Regions from separate parts of the Bacillus seohaeanensis genome, predicted to be linked through region 1. Evidence: riboswitches for the same ligand, from Rfam matches in the RefSeq annotation. Region 1 holds a riboswitch; the other holds the start of a gene.

What was found. A riboswitch is a leader RNA that binds a small molecule or an ion and turns the genes downstream of it on or off. The one in region 1 is predicted to bind S-adenosylmethionine.
Region 2: linked by a shared signal. The riboswitch ahead of ACFSUL_RS20570 (methionine ABC transporter ATP-binding protein) and the one ahead of ACFSUL_RS06755 (hypothetical protein) in region 1 are both predicted to bind S-adenosylmethionine.

What each region holds. Positions count from the first base shown of each region.
Region 1 is NZ_JBHUMF010000015.1:134,780-142,842, reverse strand. Features, by position in the region: gene ACFSUL_RS06785 (hypothetical protein) at 1-350, shown strand, start outside; gene ACFSUL_RS06780 (DUF2164 domain-containing protein) at 425-679, opposite strand; gene ACFSUL_RS06775 (histidine--tRNA ligase) at 1,079-2,389, shown strand; gene ACFSUL_RS06770 (GNAT family N-acetyltransferase) at 2,386-2,922, shown strand; gene cspD (cold-shock protein CspD) at 3,134-3,331, shown strand; gene ACFSUL_RS06760 (metallophosphoesterase) at 3,393-4,244, opposite strand; SAM riboswitch class I at 4,385-4,490, shown strand; gene ACFSUL_RS06755 (hypothetical protein) at 4,631-4,966, shown strand; gene ACFSUL_RS06750 (hypothetical protein) at 5,448-5,693, opposite strand; gene ACFSUL_RS06745 (CD3324 family protein) at 6,559-6,822, shown strand; gene ACFSUL_RS06740 (FusB/FusC family EF-G-binding protein) at 7,025-7,663, shown strand; gene ACFSUL_RS06735 (hypothetical protein) at 7,806-8,042, shown strand.
Region 2 is NZ_JBHUMF010000035.1:26,996-35,058, forward strand. Features, by position in the region: gene ACFSUL_RS20550 (hypothetical protein) at 38-322, shown strand; gene ACFSUL_RS20555 (immunoglobulin-like domain-containing protein) at 529-957, shown strand; gene ACFSUL_RS20560 (ketopantoate reductase family protein) at 1,190-2,101, shown strand; gene ACFSUL_RS20565 (hypothetical protein) at 2,183-2,482, opposite strand; SAM riboswitch class I at 2,819-2,930, shown strand; gene ACFSUL_RS20570 (methionine ABC transporter ATP-binding protein) at 3,120-4,139, shown strand; gene ACFSUL_RS20575 (methionine ABC transporter permease) at 4,136-4,798, shown strand; gene ACFSUL_RS20580 (MetQ/NlpA family ABC transporter substrate-binding protein) at 4,840-5,661, shown strand; gene ACFSUL_RS20585 (M20 family metallopeptidase) at 5,791-7,005, shown strand; gene ACFSUL_RS20590 (helix-turn-helix domain-containing protein) at 7,032-7,883, opposite strand.

The DNA.
Region 1 (8,063 bases):
GAAAAGTAATAATAAACGAAGACACTCAGCAAATAACTTTTTTTGCTGAAATGACAGATGAAAATCTTGAACCGAAAACGACATTCCAAGCCCGATTTTTCCTTCAAGGTGAAACAATGCGTAATGCAGTCGGAACCGATTTAGTCTTCACGGACAAAGAGTTTAAAGTGAAAGATGCTAAAGAAGGTACGGTTGAAGTAAAGAAGACAATGACTCTTCAAGAAGGAAGCGACCTTGAAAAAATAATAAAAGAAATTAAAAATAAAGACGAGGAAGTCGTCACTCTAGAAGTAATTAATAATGATGGGCTACTTGATGACCTGGTTGTCCATAAAGTAGAAAAGGAGTAGCAGTTTTTTGCCGCTTCTCCTTACTTCTCCTGCATTAGTGGGCAGTGAAACTTTCACCGATGTAAAGTTTCACTTTATCTTCTTCGTTCATGATCGGGTCTCTTTAATGCATATAAATCTTCTTCTAATAAAAGCATTTTATCCATTAAGACATCTTTCGAATCCATAATTCCCTGATTATAAAAAACAGGTCCTACTTCTTTATAAAAAAATTCAAACCAGTTTTCTGCAGCAAGTTGACCAATTTCATCCCCAGTTTGTTCATAATAGAAAGTTTGAATTCGACTAACAATTTCATCTTTCTGTTCCTTTGGTATTTTGATTGTCATTTTTGAAAAAATCCTCCTTTCTCCCGTTTTTTTCATCTTAACATAAGAAAGGAGAAGGTAGGGATGGATATCCATTAATCGTGCGGGGAGCGGTCCAGATAGTTAAACAAGGAACTGGTAGTCTAGAATTGCCATCCTTCCCTTGACGAAAAGGGAGCGTATGGATATAATGACAAAAAAGTCGAGGTGTTTGAAATGTTTTGCCAATTCGCAAATTTATCTCAACAACTTCATCATCACACGTAGCTCTGCATTCCCGATGTTGTGGGTCAATGCAGGGCTATTTCTGTTACCCGCACATCGTTTTCTATTTAAGTATTTTCGAAAACGCTTTGTGGGTATTTTTATACCCACAAAGCGTTTTTTTTGTTTTTATAAAAATTCAAGGAGGACTAAGTCATGAAAGAAATTCAATTATTAAAAGGTACGAAAGACTTTTTGCCAGAGGAGCAAGCTGTTCGTAATGAAATTAAGGAGATTTCTGAGTCGGTCTTTAGGAAATATGGGTGTAAGCCGTTAGAAACGTCCATATTAAATCCGTTTGAATTAATGGCGTCTAAATACGGAGGAGGTGCTGAAATTTTGAAAGAGGTATATCGGCTAACAGATCAAGGGGAAAGAGATATAAGCCTTCGATATGATTTAACGATTCCATTTGCAAAAGTAATCGCTCAGAATCCCGAATTAAGAATGCCGTTCAAGCGATATGAAATAGGTAAAGTGTTTCGAGATGGCCCCGTTAAGACGGGGAGACTTCGTGAGTTCACGCAATGTGATGTTGATATTGTTGGCGTGAAAAATATGCTTGCGGAAGCAGAGTTAATGACAATGGCGGTTGATGTTTTTAATAAACTCGGATTAGAAATAGAAATTCAGTACAACAATCGAAAACTGCTTGTAGGAATGTTAAGGTCATTAGAAATTCCAGAGGGAAAAACGAACGCTGTTATATTAACGCTAGATAAGGTAGAAAAAATAGGAGTAGATGGTGTCACCGAAGAACTAAATGAAAAAGGGATAAATACTTTACAAATCACACGGATTGTTGAGTTATTAAAAGATAAAGATTTGTTGGCACTAGATAAACGGAAAGCAATGTTTCAAAATAGTCTTTATAATGAAGGACTTAACGAAATAGCAGAACTAGAAGCGTATTTAGAAGCATTCAACATAAAAGAATTCTGTCGGTTTACCCCATTTTTAGCAAGAGGTTTAGATATTTACACGGGAACGATTTATGAAATATTTTTAAAGAACTCCACTATTACATCATCGATTGGCAGTGGGGGAAGATACGATAAAATTATTGGGAAATTACTAAATAGTGAAAGGGAATATCCAACAGTCGGAATTTCCATTGGTCTAGATGTTGTATATTATGCGTTGAAAGAAAATGGAATTAGTTTAACAACTAATAGTACAGAATTATTAATTATTCCTATTGGGATGGAAAAAGAAGTGTTGACAATTGCTCAGGGATTAAGAAAAACGGGAGTAAAGGTTGAAATCGAAATGATGGGTAAAAAGCTTGCAAAAGCCTTTTCTTATGCAAATAAGGAGAAAATCCCATATGTAATGGTAGTAGGATCAAATGAGGTAGAAACTTCTATCGCAAATATAAAAGAAATGGATTCTGGAAAGGAGATTTCGATTGACTTAAACAAGTTAGATGAAATCTATGCCTTAGTAAAGGGAGAATGCCGAAAATGATTAAACTGAAGGAGTTTAAAAAAAGTGATATCGAGCAGCTGTGTTCTTGGGTTTCAAACGCTACACCTGAATTTGTTATGCAATGGGCGGGACCTTCATTAGAATACCCGGTAACGATAGAAAGGTTAAATCGTTACCTTATCGACAGCTCAAAAAGTGAATCATACATGTATATTTTTAAAGCATTGAATGAAAATAATAATGCCATTGGTCATATTTCTCTGGGGAAAATTGATCACCAAAAACATTCTGCAAGAATTGGAAGAGTGTTAGTTGGAGAAAAAAATGCAAGAGGAAATGGCTATGGTGAAATGATGGTAAACGAAGTGGTGAAATTCGGTTTTAAACAATTAAATCTTTACAGTATCTGTTTAGGTGTTTTTGATTTTAACAGTAGCGCTATTCGCTGTTATGAGAAATGTGGATTTGTAAAAACAGAAGTACTACCAGAATATAGAAAGGTAGGGAGGGAGTATTGGAATTTAGTAGAAATGCGTATTTTAAAACGTGATTGGGAAAAAATAGGTGGATAGTGTTAATCCAGATAATTGGTAACAAAAATGGAACTTCTATGAAGAAACAATCTGTTATCTACTTGTTTTTGAAAATTCAATCTGTTATAGTATAGATAATATTTTTGTTCCGTTTAATTGGATAATTATAAATATAACTTGTTTTGATTAACTGTGAGCAAGAATAGCAAAATAAAGACATGTGCAAACAGCACTAGGAGGTACTAGCTAAATGTTACAAGGTAAAGTTAAATGGTTTAACGCAGAAAAAGGTTTCGGTTTTATCGAAGTTGAAGGTCAAGACGATGTATTCGTTCATTTCTCAGCAATTCAAGGTGAAGGCTACAAATCATTAGACGAAGGTCAAGAAGTTACTTTCGAAATCGTCGAAGGTGATCGTGGACCTCAAGCAGCTAACGTTCAAAAGTAATCTAAACCAAACTATCTAAATAGAGTACGCCACTTGGCGTACTCTATTTTTTTATTAGGGCCTATTTAGTGGAAAAAAGTTTTAGAACAATGATTTCTGGTTTGTTGAATATCCTTTGAGGGATGATGCTATTTCCTAAACCCCTATTAACAATCATTGTGGAGTTTTTGATAGTATATTTTCCTGTTGTATATTTAGGGAGAATCCCTTGATTGGGTGCTACTATTCCACCAACAAAAGGGATCCTAATTTGTCCACCATGAGCGTGACCAGTTAGTATGAGGTCAATAGTATATTCACTATATAAATGGAACATTTCTGGTCGATGAGATAAGAGAATTTGGAAATTATCTTGTTTTTCAATATGCTGTAGAACAGTATCGAGCTCCTCACGCACAATCTTTTTCTCATCAGCTTCCGCTACATTTGCAGGGTCATCGATGCCTATAATATGAATACTATCTTGACCTTTTGTTATTTTTTTATATTTATTATCTAGTAGAGTCACACCAAGTGTTTTTAAACTTGCTTTTAGTTCAGAATATTTTCCTGACCACCATTCATGATTACCACTTACATAATAAACGGGTGCCAATTTGAGAAGTTCCTCCATTAGAGTAAGACTCGCCTTTTTATCGTATTTTTTTTGATCTATTAGATCGCCAGTAAACACGATAATATCGGGATTTTGCTTTTTTATTTTTTGAACTAAATTTTTTTGGTTGTCACCGAAAGATTTACTGTGTAGGTCAGACAATTGGACAATCACATATTCATTAAAACTTCTAGGTATCTTTTTAGATGCTATATGAATGTGCGTCGTTGTTATTGCATTATTTTGATAGTATAAAAATCCACATCCAAACAGAAAAATAGTAATTACTGTAATAAGTATATTTCTTCTTCGTTTCATTTCCACCACACACCCCCTTATAAAGCTCACTTGAAAATACCAGTTTGACGTTTCAGGATATTAATTATATATAATTCCGATTGGATTACTATGATTTTGCTTTTCAACGTAAATAAATTGTAATATAATAAGAGAAACAAAGGTTATCAAGAGTGGACGAGAGAACTGGCTCTTTGACTCCACAGCAACCAGCCTTTTAGGAAAAGGTGCTACTACCAGCGAGGCTTTTGCTTTGAATGATGACAGACGGAATAGGTGCTTTTTGTGTTGATTCAGTGAATAAGAAGCATTTTGTAAAGAGTGACAGATGATTTCCTGTTAACTTATTATACATCGATTCCTCTTGATACCTTTAATAAATTACTGCAAGAAAAGGAGAGGAAAACATGAACCATAACGGATTAGCTCGAGGGTACATGGCAAAAAGTCTACCGGAAGAAAAGTTCTTATACCATGTTGCTGCATGTGTAGAAAAACAACTTAAATATTGGAGTGAAGAAAATTCACTTCTTTTAATTCTTGGAAAAAACACGAACGAATTATTCGTGTCGCAGAGAGAATCTGTATTTCATATTGATATACCCGATTGGATAGTAAAGCAGAAAAAAGGACTGGATCCATATTCGCTAGACAGATACATTTGGAGTGAATTGATCCGCAAAGGGTTAGAAATAGAAAGTAAGTCAAATTATATAAAACTTATTTTAAAATCATTAAAATAACCGGATCTAATAAAAAGAGGCTGGGACAAATGTGCTCTAGGTGAATAAAAATTCGAACTAATTCTTTCATTTGAAGGGAAATTAGTTCGGATTTTTTTATAAGTCTTAATAAAACTTGTTGTTCTTTTTAACTTGTTCTAGCTGTTGATTGGAGTGCAAGACGAAGACTCCTGCGGGAAAAGCGGAACAGGTGAGACCCCGCAAGAGCGCAGCGCATGTTTAGCTCCAGCGGCTAACTCGCTGTGAAAAAGATGAAATCCCCTAAAGGCAAAAAGCGCCTTTTGGGTATTTCCCTATTTTCTTCACGAGCTGACCAAGCCACTTCCGCTTTTCCCGGAGGCTCACCGACCGCTCGCGGAAAGCGAAGTCTTGACACGGAAATCAACAGCGGTGTGTAACAGCGATTACGAAATAATTTAATCTGATATTATTCGTCTTTAGGGGATAGTATTTTAGTTATGTCCCAACCTCTTTTTATGATTTACATGCGAACGAGCATAATTAATGTTATAAAGAGTGCTAGTTGGATTATTTCGCCTATTTTAGGTTTAACGTCAAGGTTTTTATATAGATAAAACCATTTGAGAATAAAAAAACTTGAAAATAATAGTAGTGCTGCAACGGTAACTAGTTTAGGTGGTTGAAAAGCAATAAAAAACACCCCGAAGAAAAATAAAACTCGCGATTGTCCCACATTAAATTCTTCCTCTGTCCTCTTTTTCCCCATAGGAATCCCCCCTGTCGCCGTCTTTTACGAGTATATCAGAATAGGAAATTCTTTTCTAAGAAACTACTATATTTCTAGCGAATAGTAAGAGTGTAAGGAGGTAATAGTTCCGTTTTATATAAAAATTAGAAAGTAGTTTAATTAGCTTACAATGTGGAATGAATGTATGTAACGATACTTTATTGGTTCCTCTAAGTCTTGATATAGGACTTATCGCCCAGTTGATGTGTATAATATAAAAAGAAAGTCATTATACCCTCAAAGATCTTTTACTTATCACGAATAGTGTAGTGAACAAAAGAACTAATTAATCTATATTATGGAGGTAATAAGTGTGGATATTGATCAAATTTTAGAAATGACCGTCGATATTGCAAGAGAAGAATGCAATCCTCCAATATATTATGTTGATATTGATAAATTACTTGATCAACCGGAAGATTTTATAGTGTAAAAACCATAGTTTACCTTAACTAAACGCACATAATTAAAAAAGCTAGGTAAAACTAGCTTTTTTATAGTACAAGAATTTATAAAGGTTATTCCTATATTAGGGTGTCGTGAAAAAGTGGTAGGTGCAATGGAAGTTACTTTATTTTATACTATTGAGTGGAGAACCCAAAATATTATTGAGTTTTAAGAGAGGTTCACAATGGTTAAGTCAATAATTGGGGAGGTGTACAAATGGTAAATATTCTTCGTTTACCAAAGTCTGCAGCGTCTCATGCAAAGCCTGGTATTGGAAAGGCGATACTTTGCATGGGGTGGACGCTTGTTTAACATAACATCGCCTTTGTGAGTGTATATTTCTAATATTCGGCTTTGCACCTTATTTATATTTTATAAAAATAAGGAGCTGGCAGAAATGAAATACGTAAAAGCAACCACAATATTACCCGAGAAGCTAATAATAGAAATTCAAAAATATGTTCAAGGGGAAACAATATATATTCCTAAACCAAAAACGACTTATCAGAAATGGGGTACTCGTTCTGGTACAAGAAAGAATATTGATGACAGAAATGCCTCTATTAAAAATGCGTTTAAAAGTGGCATTTCTATTAGTCAATTAGCAGACGATTATTTCCTTTCAACGGAAACAATTAAAAAAATTGTGTACTCTAAATAAATAGGTACGAGACTGTGGCACTGGTGATCTAGAGAATAGATTATCAGTGCTTTGTGTATGTAGAGTTTGTTTTATAATCATCTTTTACATTGAATAAAATGGGTGAATATTTTAAAGTAAAAACGGGATAAGAGTTAAAACTGCTTGTCTTCGGAAACCCTTCATAGGGTGAAAAAATAATAATTTACAAGGAATGATGAAAATGGAACCCTTCATTAGAAGTGATCAATACAATTTCATTAAAATGCAAACAAAGATTTTAGTAAGTGGGCATTCGACTGCAAACGATGTTGATGTTCTTAATGCACTAAGGTCTCTTTCAATAGAAAAAGTGTTAAATTTGTTTTCGGATATTAGTGATGAGCAGAAACAATTACTAAATCCGATTGTGAAAATTAAAGATAAAGAAGATGCTGGGGAATTTCTCATACAACTAAAGCCGTATGTTATACCCTTTAGAAACATTACAGAACAAACAATAAAAAAGTTATTTCCAAAAGTAAAGAAGTTAAAAGTTCCTTCACTAGAGAACATCGATCTGAAAGAGACTTCCTATTTAGGTTGGAAGGATAAGGGTTCTAATAAAAAATATATTGTAGCGGAGCGCGATAATAAGCTTATCGGTCTACAAGGTACAGTGAAAAGTGCAAATAAAAAAGGGATTTGTACACTATGTAATAGACATGAAGAGGTCGAAATGTTTATTTCTGAAACAAGGGCAACAGCACAAGGAACATTTATTAAAAGAGGGAATTATATATGTCAGGATAGTCAGACATGTAACCAGAATATAACAGAGTTAGATAAATTAAATGATTTTATTACGTTACTAAAAAAATAGGATGGCCGGTAAAGACGTTTCGTTTTAAACGAAGCGTTTTTTCTACATGTAAAAGAATGGGGAAAAGAGTGTTTAGTAGCAATGTCACTCTTTGGCTGGTATTATACTTGGATAAGTTATTTTTACTTGAGGGGTTAGATGAATGAAATCTTGGAAAAAATTCTTTGCTTTTGTTGGTATATTTATTGTAAGTAATATAGTTTTTACTATTATTTCAGGGATCGTTATGACTTATTTTTATGAACCCAGTTTTAATAAACCATCCTTCAATGAAACGAGCGTGGTATACAGAGGCGTATCCGCTTTAATAGCCACTCTATCCGCTATAACAGCCATATTATTTGCTTACAAACCATTCAAAAAACAATCCAAAAGCTAGCTGCTTTACCGATTTAGTGGG
Region 2 (8,063 bases), on a different contig from region 1:
ACCTTGAAGGGCCACTACTGCATCGGTATTCCTTCCTGTGACAGATGATGTAACAAACCTAAACGAAATGGGATTAATAATAAATAACGAGTTTGAAACAAGCAAAACTATTAATGTTGTTTTGAAAAGCACTAATGTAGAAGCTACTAAGGCTGGTGAGAGACTGACTTGGGGAACTCTCAAAAATAATGGTACAACTTTTAACCTTAATGACAATGAAAAATATGATATAATCCCAGTAAGAAACTATGTATTAGAAGCACCTTTTACCGATAAAGCAAATAATATAACTACATTAACACTTAATATTACAGTTCAATAATACTTTGAAGGGAACCTTTTTGAATAAATAGTTTCGGTAATAGTTTAATTCTTAAATTAAAACACGACGCTTCAACAAATAAAAAATTTGGAATATTACCACAGAAAATTGCATAATAAAATAAACAGTTTTCTCGTATTATTCATTAACCTCTCTTGCTGTTTTCCTATCCGATTATTGGTAAAATGTAGGTAGGAGGTGTTTTAATGATGAAAAAGTATCCATTAGCTGTTTTTTGTTTTGCGTTATTACTTATTTTTTTTAGCGGTTGCCGAGCACCTCTAACAGAAGAAGCCCCTGTCCAAAAACGTGCTGACTCGAAAAATGGTATTACTATCAAAACCGAAAAGGTTGAATATCCAACATCAGTTAAAAAGATTATTGTTAAAATTCAAAATGACAGCCCTAAAGAATTTTCCACAGGTATTCATGTATTCCTTGAAAAAAAAGTGAAAGATACATGGTATAAGGTGCCAATGAAAGACGAATCCTTCACAGAACTAGGTTTTATGCATCCTCCAAATAAATCGTCAACCCTAGTTCTTAATGTCAATGACCTGAAATATAAGCTAACACCTGGTGAATATCGAGCTACTATCGGTGAACTTGCTGCCCCATTTGAAGTTGTAGAGTGAAGAAGAACCAAGTTAGGTTCTTTTCTTTTTTATCAATAACTAACAGAACAATTTGTTTCACTGTTTTTGTCAACTGTGTCATTTTTTATCTATATTTATAACTGTCTACTCCCATAAGCGCAATCCATAGGAACTTACCGGTTTTGTCAACTTTTTGAAAGGCTGTTTACTGCCACCCAGAACTAAACCTGTTAAAATAAAAATAATACATAAACGTTGGAGGGGATGCCAAATGAAAATACTAATAGTTGGAGCCGGCGCAGTCGGCGGCTATTTCGGAGGAAGATTGATTGAAAAAGGCGAAGATGTTACCTTTCTTGTTCGCGAAAAAAGAAAACAGCAGTTAGAGGAAACCGGGCTTGTTTTAGAAAGTGTTCATGGTGATGTAACAGTAAAGCCTCATTTGATCCAGACGGGTGAAAATGTTGAAGCCTACGATGCTGTTTTATTGTCGATGAAGGCCTATCACTTGGAAGGAGCAATCGAGGATTTCCGCCCATATGTTGGTCCTGAAACGATGATTGTACCGCTCCTCAATGGAATCTCTCATATCGATACGTTGGTTGATACATTCGGTGAATCGAATGTTTTAGGCGGTTTATGTTTCATCGAATCCACGTTGAATGAGCAAGGGCATATTGTCCAAACTAGCCCTATTCATGATCTCATATTTGGGGAAAGAACTGGAGAAAAAACGGAGAGAATTACTAAACTTCAACAGGCTTTCAACGGGACGAAGGCAAATTTTGTGTTATCCGAAAATATCAACAGAGATATGTGGCATAAGTACTTATTTATTTCAACATTATCAGGTGTTACTTCCCTATTCCGCTCACCAATCGGTCCTATTCGCGATGACGAGCTAGGTGCTAGTACTATTCAGAATACACTGGACGAAGCAGCATCGATTATGAGAAGCATCAATGCTCCACTTGCTGACGATATTGTAGAAGTGAATTGGGGTAAGCTTCAATCTATGGCACATGAAATGAAGTCGTCCTTGCAGCGTGATATGGAAAAAGGACTATCTGTAGAGGGCGATCACTTTTATGGATATTTACTAGGGATTGCGAAAGAGAAAGAGATTGCAGCTCCGACGCTTGAGAAAATTTATGCGAATTTGCGGATTTATGAGAAGCAGTGATAGGTGATAGGGCAATCAGTCTCCCTGGAATTGGGGGGACTGATTTTTTAAAAGTAAAACTGTTCTCGAACCTTTCTTCCACTACTTTTCCGGTTTCAAAATGGTGCGCTGCAGCGGAACTCCGCCCATCGAAACATTTCTTTCAATAAACAAATAACGTTTACCATCTATTACAAACCGATAATTCCCTTCATACTTTACGTCCATCCCCCTGCTTTCTAGTTCCCGTTGAATCGCTTTAACATACTTATTGTAGTCAATATAGCGTTCATCCAAGTCAATAACGATATGATCTTTCTTATAGCCCATTAGCCAGTTGAATAAGAAAAATGCACCTAAAAGTATTGCTATAACTACTACACCTGTAATAATGCTCCCCATTTTCTCTCCCCCTACTTTATTCCTTTTATATCCTTACGCACAAAATAAATAATTGGTTTCAAATTTCAACCATATTATTACTTAACTATATCGTTTTATTTCTAATCGCTAATTTTGTTTCGAAGTTTGCTTTTTATATTGTATTAGAATGCAAGCCTTTGATCCTTTCTTTTCTCTTCCCATCTACTATTTTTCAGCAAACATATAAACAACCACTATCCTTTTCACTCATAATTCCTTCTAGTCAAAATCGAAATAATTGTCAAATTTCTCTTGACTACTTTAAAACTTTAAAGTATTATGAATTTCAAATGTTAATTGAATAGCGAAAATATCTTCTTATCCAGAGAGGTGGAGGGACTGGCCCTTTGAAACCTCGGCAACGGGTTCTTTACTGAATACCGTGCCAATTCCTGCAAGTGACCAATATGCACTTGTAAGATGAGAAGAGCGGTTTATTTACATATACGTAGGCCCCTCTTCTTCCTGTTAAGAAGAGGGGCCTTTTTGTTTTATTCCATTCTGGTCGAACCTTTAGCACTGTAAAGCAGTCGGGGACGGACCTCTACAACTAAAAACTTTAACAATTTACCGCGTTACCTTATCCGGGGACGGACCTAATAGAAGGAGGGACAACATGATTTCACTACAAAATGTAACAAAGGTGTTTGAGAGTAATGGAAATCCGGTTCATGCTGTGAATGATATTAGCTTGGACGTTGAGAAAGGGGAGATTTTTGGTGTTATTGGATTTAGTGGTGCTGGGAAGAGTACGCTAATCCGTTGTGTGAATTTACTAGAAAGACCGACGAGCGGTAAGATTTTTATTAATAATAAAGATATGACAGAGCTCGATCAGGCAGCTCTTAGGAAAACACGACAAAAGATTGGGATGATTTTTCAGCATTTTAACTTGCTGCATTCTCGGACCGTTTTTGGAAACATTGCTTATCCTCTTAAGCTCGCAAAGTTTTCTAAAGCAGAAATTACTAAACGGGTGACAGAGCTCCTTCAATTCGTGGGGCTAGAGGATAAAGCAAGTTATTATCCGGATCAGCTTTCAGGAGGACAAAAACAGCGTGTCGGAATTGCAAGAGCATTAGCAACTTCACCCGATATCCTGCTTTGTGATGAAGCAACATCAGCCCTTGATCCGCAAACAACGGATGCAATTTTACAACTGTTGAAAAAAGTAAACAAAGAGTACGGAATAACAATCCTAATGATCACGCACGAAATGAATGTTATCCGCGAAATTTGTGACAGAGTTGCCGTGATGGAAAACGGAAAGGTTATCGAGCAGGGTACCGTTTTTGATGTTTTCTCTCAACCAGATAGTCGCACAGCGAAAAACTTTGTAAGAAGTGTCATGAATGATCATATTCCAGATTCAATACTAGAACAGTTGAAATCGAATCAGCCTTCTAATATTTATAGATTAATATTTTTAGGGGAATCTGCCAGCCAGCCGCTTCTCTCTCAAGTGAACAAACAATTTGATGTCGAAGCGAATGTGTTATTTGGACAGATTACGGAGTTGCAAGGAAAGCCTTTTGGAAATTTAATTGTCGAGTTCAAAGGCAAACAAGAAGAAGTAAGAAAAGCACTCGACTTTGTAGAAAAACAAATCTTAGTGAAGGAGGTTAGGGAATCATGAGCATAAATTGGGGTACATTTTGGCCAAGAATTATTGAAGCTACTTGGGATACACTCGTTATGGTCGGATTTTCGCTATTATTTGCCGCTTTAATTGGGATTCCTTTAGGAATTGCTCTTGTTGTGACAAGGAAAGGTCACTTGATGGAGCAGCAAGCTGTTTTTAACATTTTAAATGGGATTGTTAATATTTTTCGCTCGATTCCATTTATTATTTTGATGGTTGCAATTATCCCTTTTACTCGCGTTATTGTGGGAACATCGATTGGGACGGCGGCTGCAATTGTTCCATTAGTCGTTTTTGCTGCGCCATATATTGCTAGATTGATTGAAAGTTCCTTACTTGAAGTCGAACCAGGAGTTATTGAAGCAGCTGAAGCGATGGGTGCTACTCCGTGGCAGATTGTTTTTCAAATATTAATTCCGGAAGCTTTAAGCTCGATTGTATTGAATATTACAATTGCAACAGTTGGACTAGTCGGCGCATCCGCAATGGCTGGTGCTGTCGGGGGAGGCGGCCTTGGTGACCTTGCAATCGCCTATGGGTATCAACGGTTTGAGACATCTGTCATGATTGTGACCGTTATTATTCTTGTTGTGATGGTCCAAGGAATGCAAACATTCGGAAACAGATTTTCTAAATCCATTAGAAGAAGATAGTAGGATGGTTTTATAAAAATTACTTATAAGGGAGAATCACCATGAAGAGAAAATTTGGAATTATACTTACATTCGCTTTATTAGTTGGAGCTTTACTTGCTGGTTGTTCGGGCGGTGAAAAGAAAGTCGTGAAGGTTGGTGTCAACGGTTCTGGTGTACCTACTTGGGAGTATATTAAAGAGAAAGCGGCAGACGAAGGAATTGAAATTGAACTTGTTGAATTTGCCGATTATGTTCGTCCTAATATGGCATTAGCTGATGGGGACATTGATATCAACTCTTTCCAAACAATTTCTTATTTCAATTCATTTATTGAAGAAAAAGATTTAGATCTTTCACCGATTGGTACAACGTATATTGCACCAATGGGACTATACTCTGAAAAATATAAATCAGCCGATGAAATTCCAGAAGGCAGCACTATCGCTGTCCCACAAGAAGCAACAAATATGGGACGCGCCCTTCTACTTTTACAAGAAGCAGGCTTAATTGAACTAGAAGAAGGCTTTGATGGAAACGGTGATCTTGAAGCCATTACAAAAAATCCAAAAAACATAAAGTTTGAAGCTGTTGTTGCAGCACAAACACCGCGTGTACTTCCAGACGTAGCTGGTTCTGTTATCAACAATGGTGTAGCAGTAGAAGCTGGATTCATCCCTGTGGAGGATTCCATTTTCAGAGAAGGCGACACAGCAACGCCTTATATTAATATCATTGCTGCTCGTACAGAAGACAAAGACAATGAAACATACAAAAAGATTGTTGAAATCTTCCAAACGGATGATGTAGCAGATCACGTGAATAAAGTATATAAAAAATCACTAATTCCAACATTCGTACCGCTTAGCGAAATTGGAGAGTAATTTATAGGGGAGGGCTTTGGCTTTGTTCCGGGAGGTTTTGTTCCTGGAACAAATCAAGTCTTTTGTGCCAGGAACAATTCATGCTTTCTGTGCCTGGCACAAAAAAACAAATTAAATGGAGGTATACATATGACTGCTGTTCAAACGTTTGATCAAATAAAAGAAAGCATTCTTTCTAAAATTGATGGCTTGGAAAAGGAACTGATTTCGATCAGTCATTCGATCCATGATAATCCTGAAATTGGTAATGAAGAGTTTTTTGCTTCGAAGTTGTTGTCTAGTTTTCTTGAAAAGCATGGATTCACTGTGGAACGCGGTGTTGCTGGTCATGAAACAGCTTTTCTTGCTCGTAAAAAGTCCGATAAGCCCGGTCCAGCGATTGGCTTTTTAGCAGAGTATGATGCACTTCCAGGATTGGGCCATGCATGTGGACACAATATTATTGGAACAACAAGTGTGGCAGCAGGAATTGCCCTCTCTTCCGTTTTAGAAGAAACTGGCGGTGAAGTGTTAGTTCTTGGAACACCTGCTGAGGAAGGCGGACCAAATGGAAGTGCGAAAGGAAGCTTTGTCAAACATGGATTGGTTGACGGAATTGATGCTTGCCTAATGGCTCATCCTTTTAACCGCACTACTTTTACTGGAGAAACGTTAGCAGTCGATCCGCTTGATTTTGAGTTTCATGGAAAAGCTGCACATGCTGCTGCGTCTCCTGAAGATGGGATTAATGCATTGGACGGTGTTATCCAATTATTCAACGGAATCAACGCCCTTCGCCAGCATGTAACAGATGACGTTCGAATTCACGGAATCATCACGCATGGCGGTGAAGCACCAAATATTGTTCCTCAATATGCAAAGGCTCGATTTTTTATCCGAGCGAAGACTCGTATAGCTTGTGATGAAGTAACGAAAAAAGTAAAGACTATCGCAGAAGGTGCTGCATTGGCTACCGGAACGAACCTTAACATTATTAAAATTCAAAATGAAGTAGATCATTTTCAATTGAACCGTACGTTTGATAAAGTATTCCAAACGGTAGTGGAATCGCTTGGCGAACCTTTTGATGCAACAGAAAGAAAAGGACTTGGCTCATCTGATGCCGGAAATATTAGCCGCGTTGTCCCAACGATTCATCCTTATATTAAAATTGGACCTGAAAATCTCGTTGTTCACACAGATGAATTTAGAGAAGCAGCCAAATCCCCCGAAGGAGATCGTGCTTTAATTTTTGGTGCGAAGGGCTTGGCATTGACAGGCTTGGAAGTTTTGACGGATTCGGATTTATTAGCTGAAATGAAGAAGGAATTCGAAGAACGTAAACAGGCGGAATTAAATGGATAAACTATGATGAAACTCGAGAAGTTAGATTACTTCTCGAGTTTTTTTAGTTTAGCTAGTCTTCCCTCTATGTACTGGTCGTATTTGTAGTCGTTTTGAAGATGGAAAATTAGTTGAGCTTTTTCATAGTGTGGGATTGCCTTGTCATAATTGTGAAGAAGCTCATTATTATAGCCTAAATTATAATAAAACTGCCCAACCATAAATATATGCTCGGATTCTTTGCACCATTGAATCCCTTCATTTGTAAGATGAATAGACTTTTTATATTCGCCTAGTCGTGTGTATACTCTGGATAAATTGTATAGCAACCTAGTTTTTATCGTTATATCTTGCAGTCGTTTGTATGATTTTAAGTGACTTCTTAAATCGTTGTATATTTCGAGAGCCTTTTCTAAAAAGTTTTCTTTAAAATAGACAGCCCCCGTTGAAAGAAGGATTTCCATCTCTCTTTCTGTCCATGCCTTTTTTAGCGTATTGGTAAGTTCGAGTGCTTGCTGAAGAATTTGCAAGGCAGCTTCCCTCTCCTGTTTTGCTTCAAAGAGGTAAATCCCCTTGTGCCAATATAAAAGTTGAAGGTTTTTCTCATTATTCGTAAATAGCGGGTTTTGTTCCTCGACTCTGACCATTTCCATCATCTCTTCATATCGGAATGCCCTTCTCAACACCCTTAGTTGATGCTCTACTTCCTTTATATAATCCAACCGAGGAGTTAAACCTATCTCAAAAAAGTAGTTCACATCAACTCCAAGTCTCTGCGAAATTTCATACAATACCGTTGCACTTGGATAGATATCACCCTTTTCTATTCTACTAATAAGTGCCTGCGTACAAATTCCTTTTGCTAGTTCCCCTTGCGTGATACCTATAGTTTTACGCAATTCTTTTATTTTTCTCCCTATGGCGGAGTAATCCATAGACGCCACCTCAAAAATATTAATATATTAATATTTTATCAGATACAGGGAATATATTCGAAGAAAGTTGGATAAAAGACACCTTCATGCACGGAGAATAGAAATACGCAAATCTCCAAAATATGTTTTAATAGAATCATCATC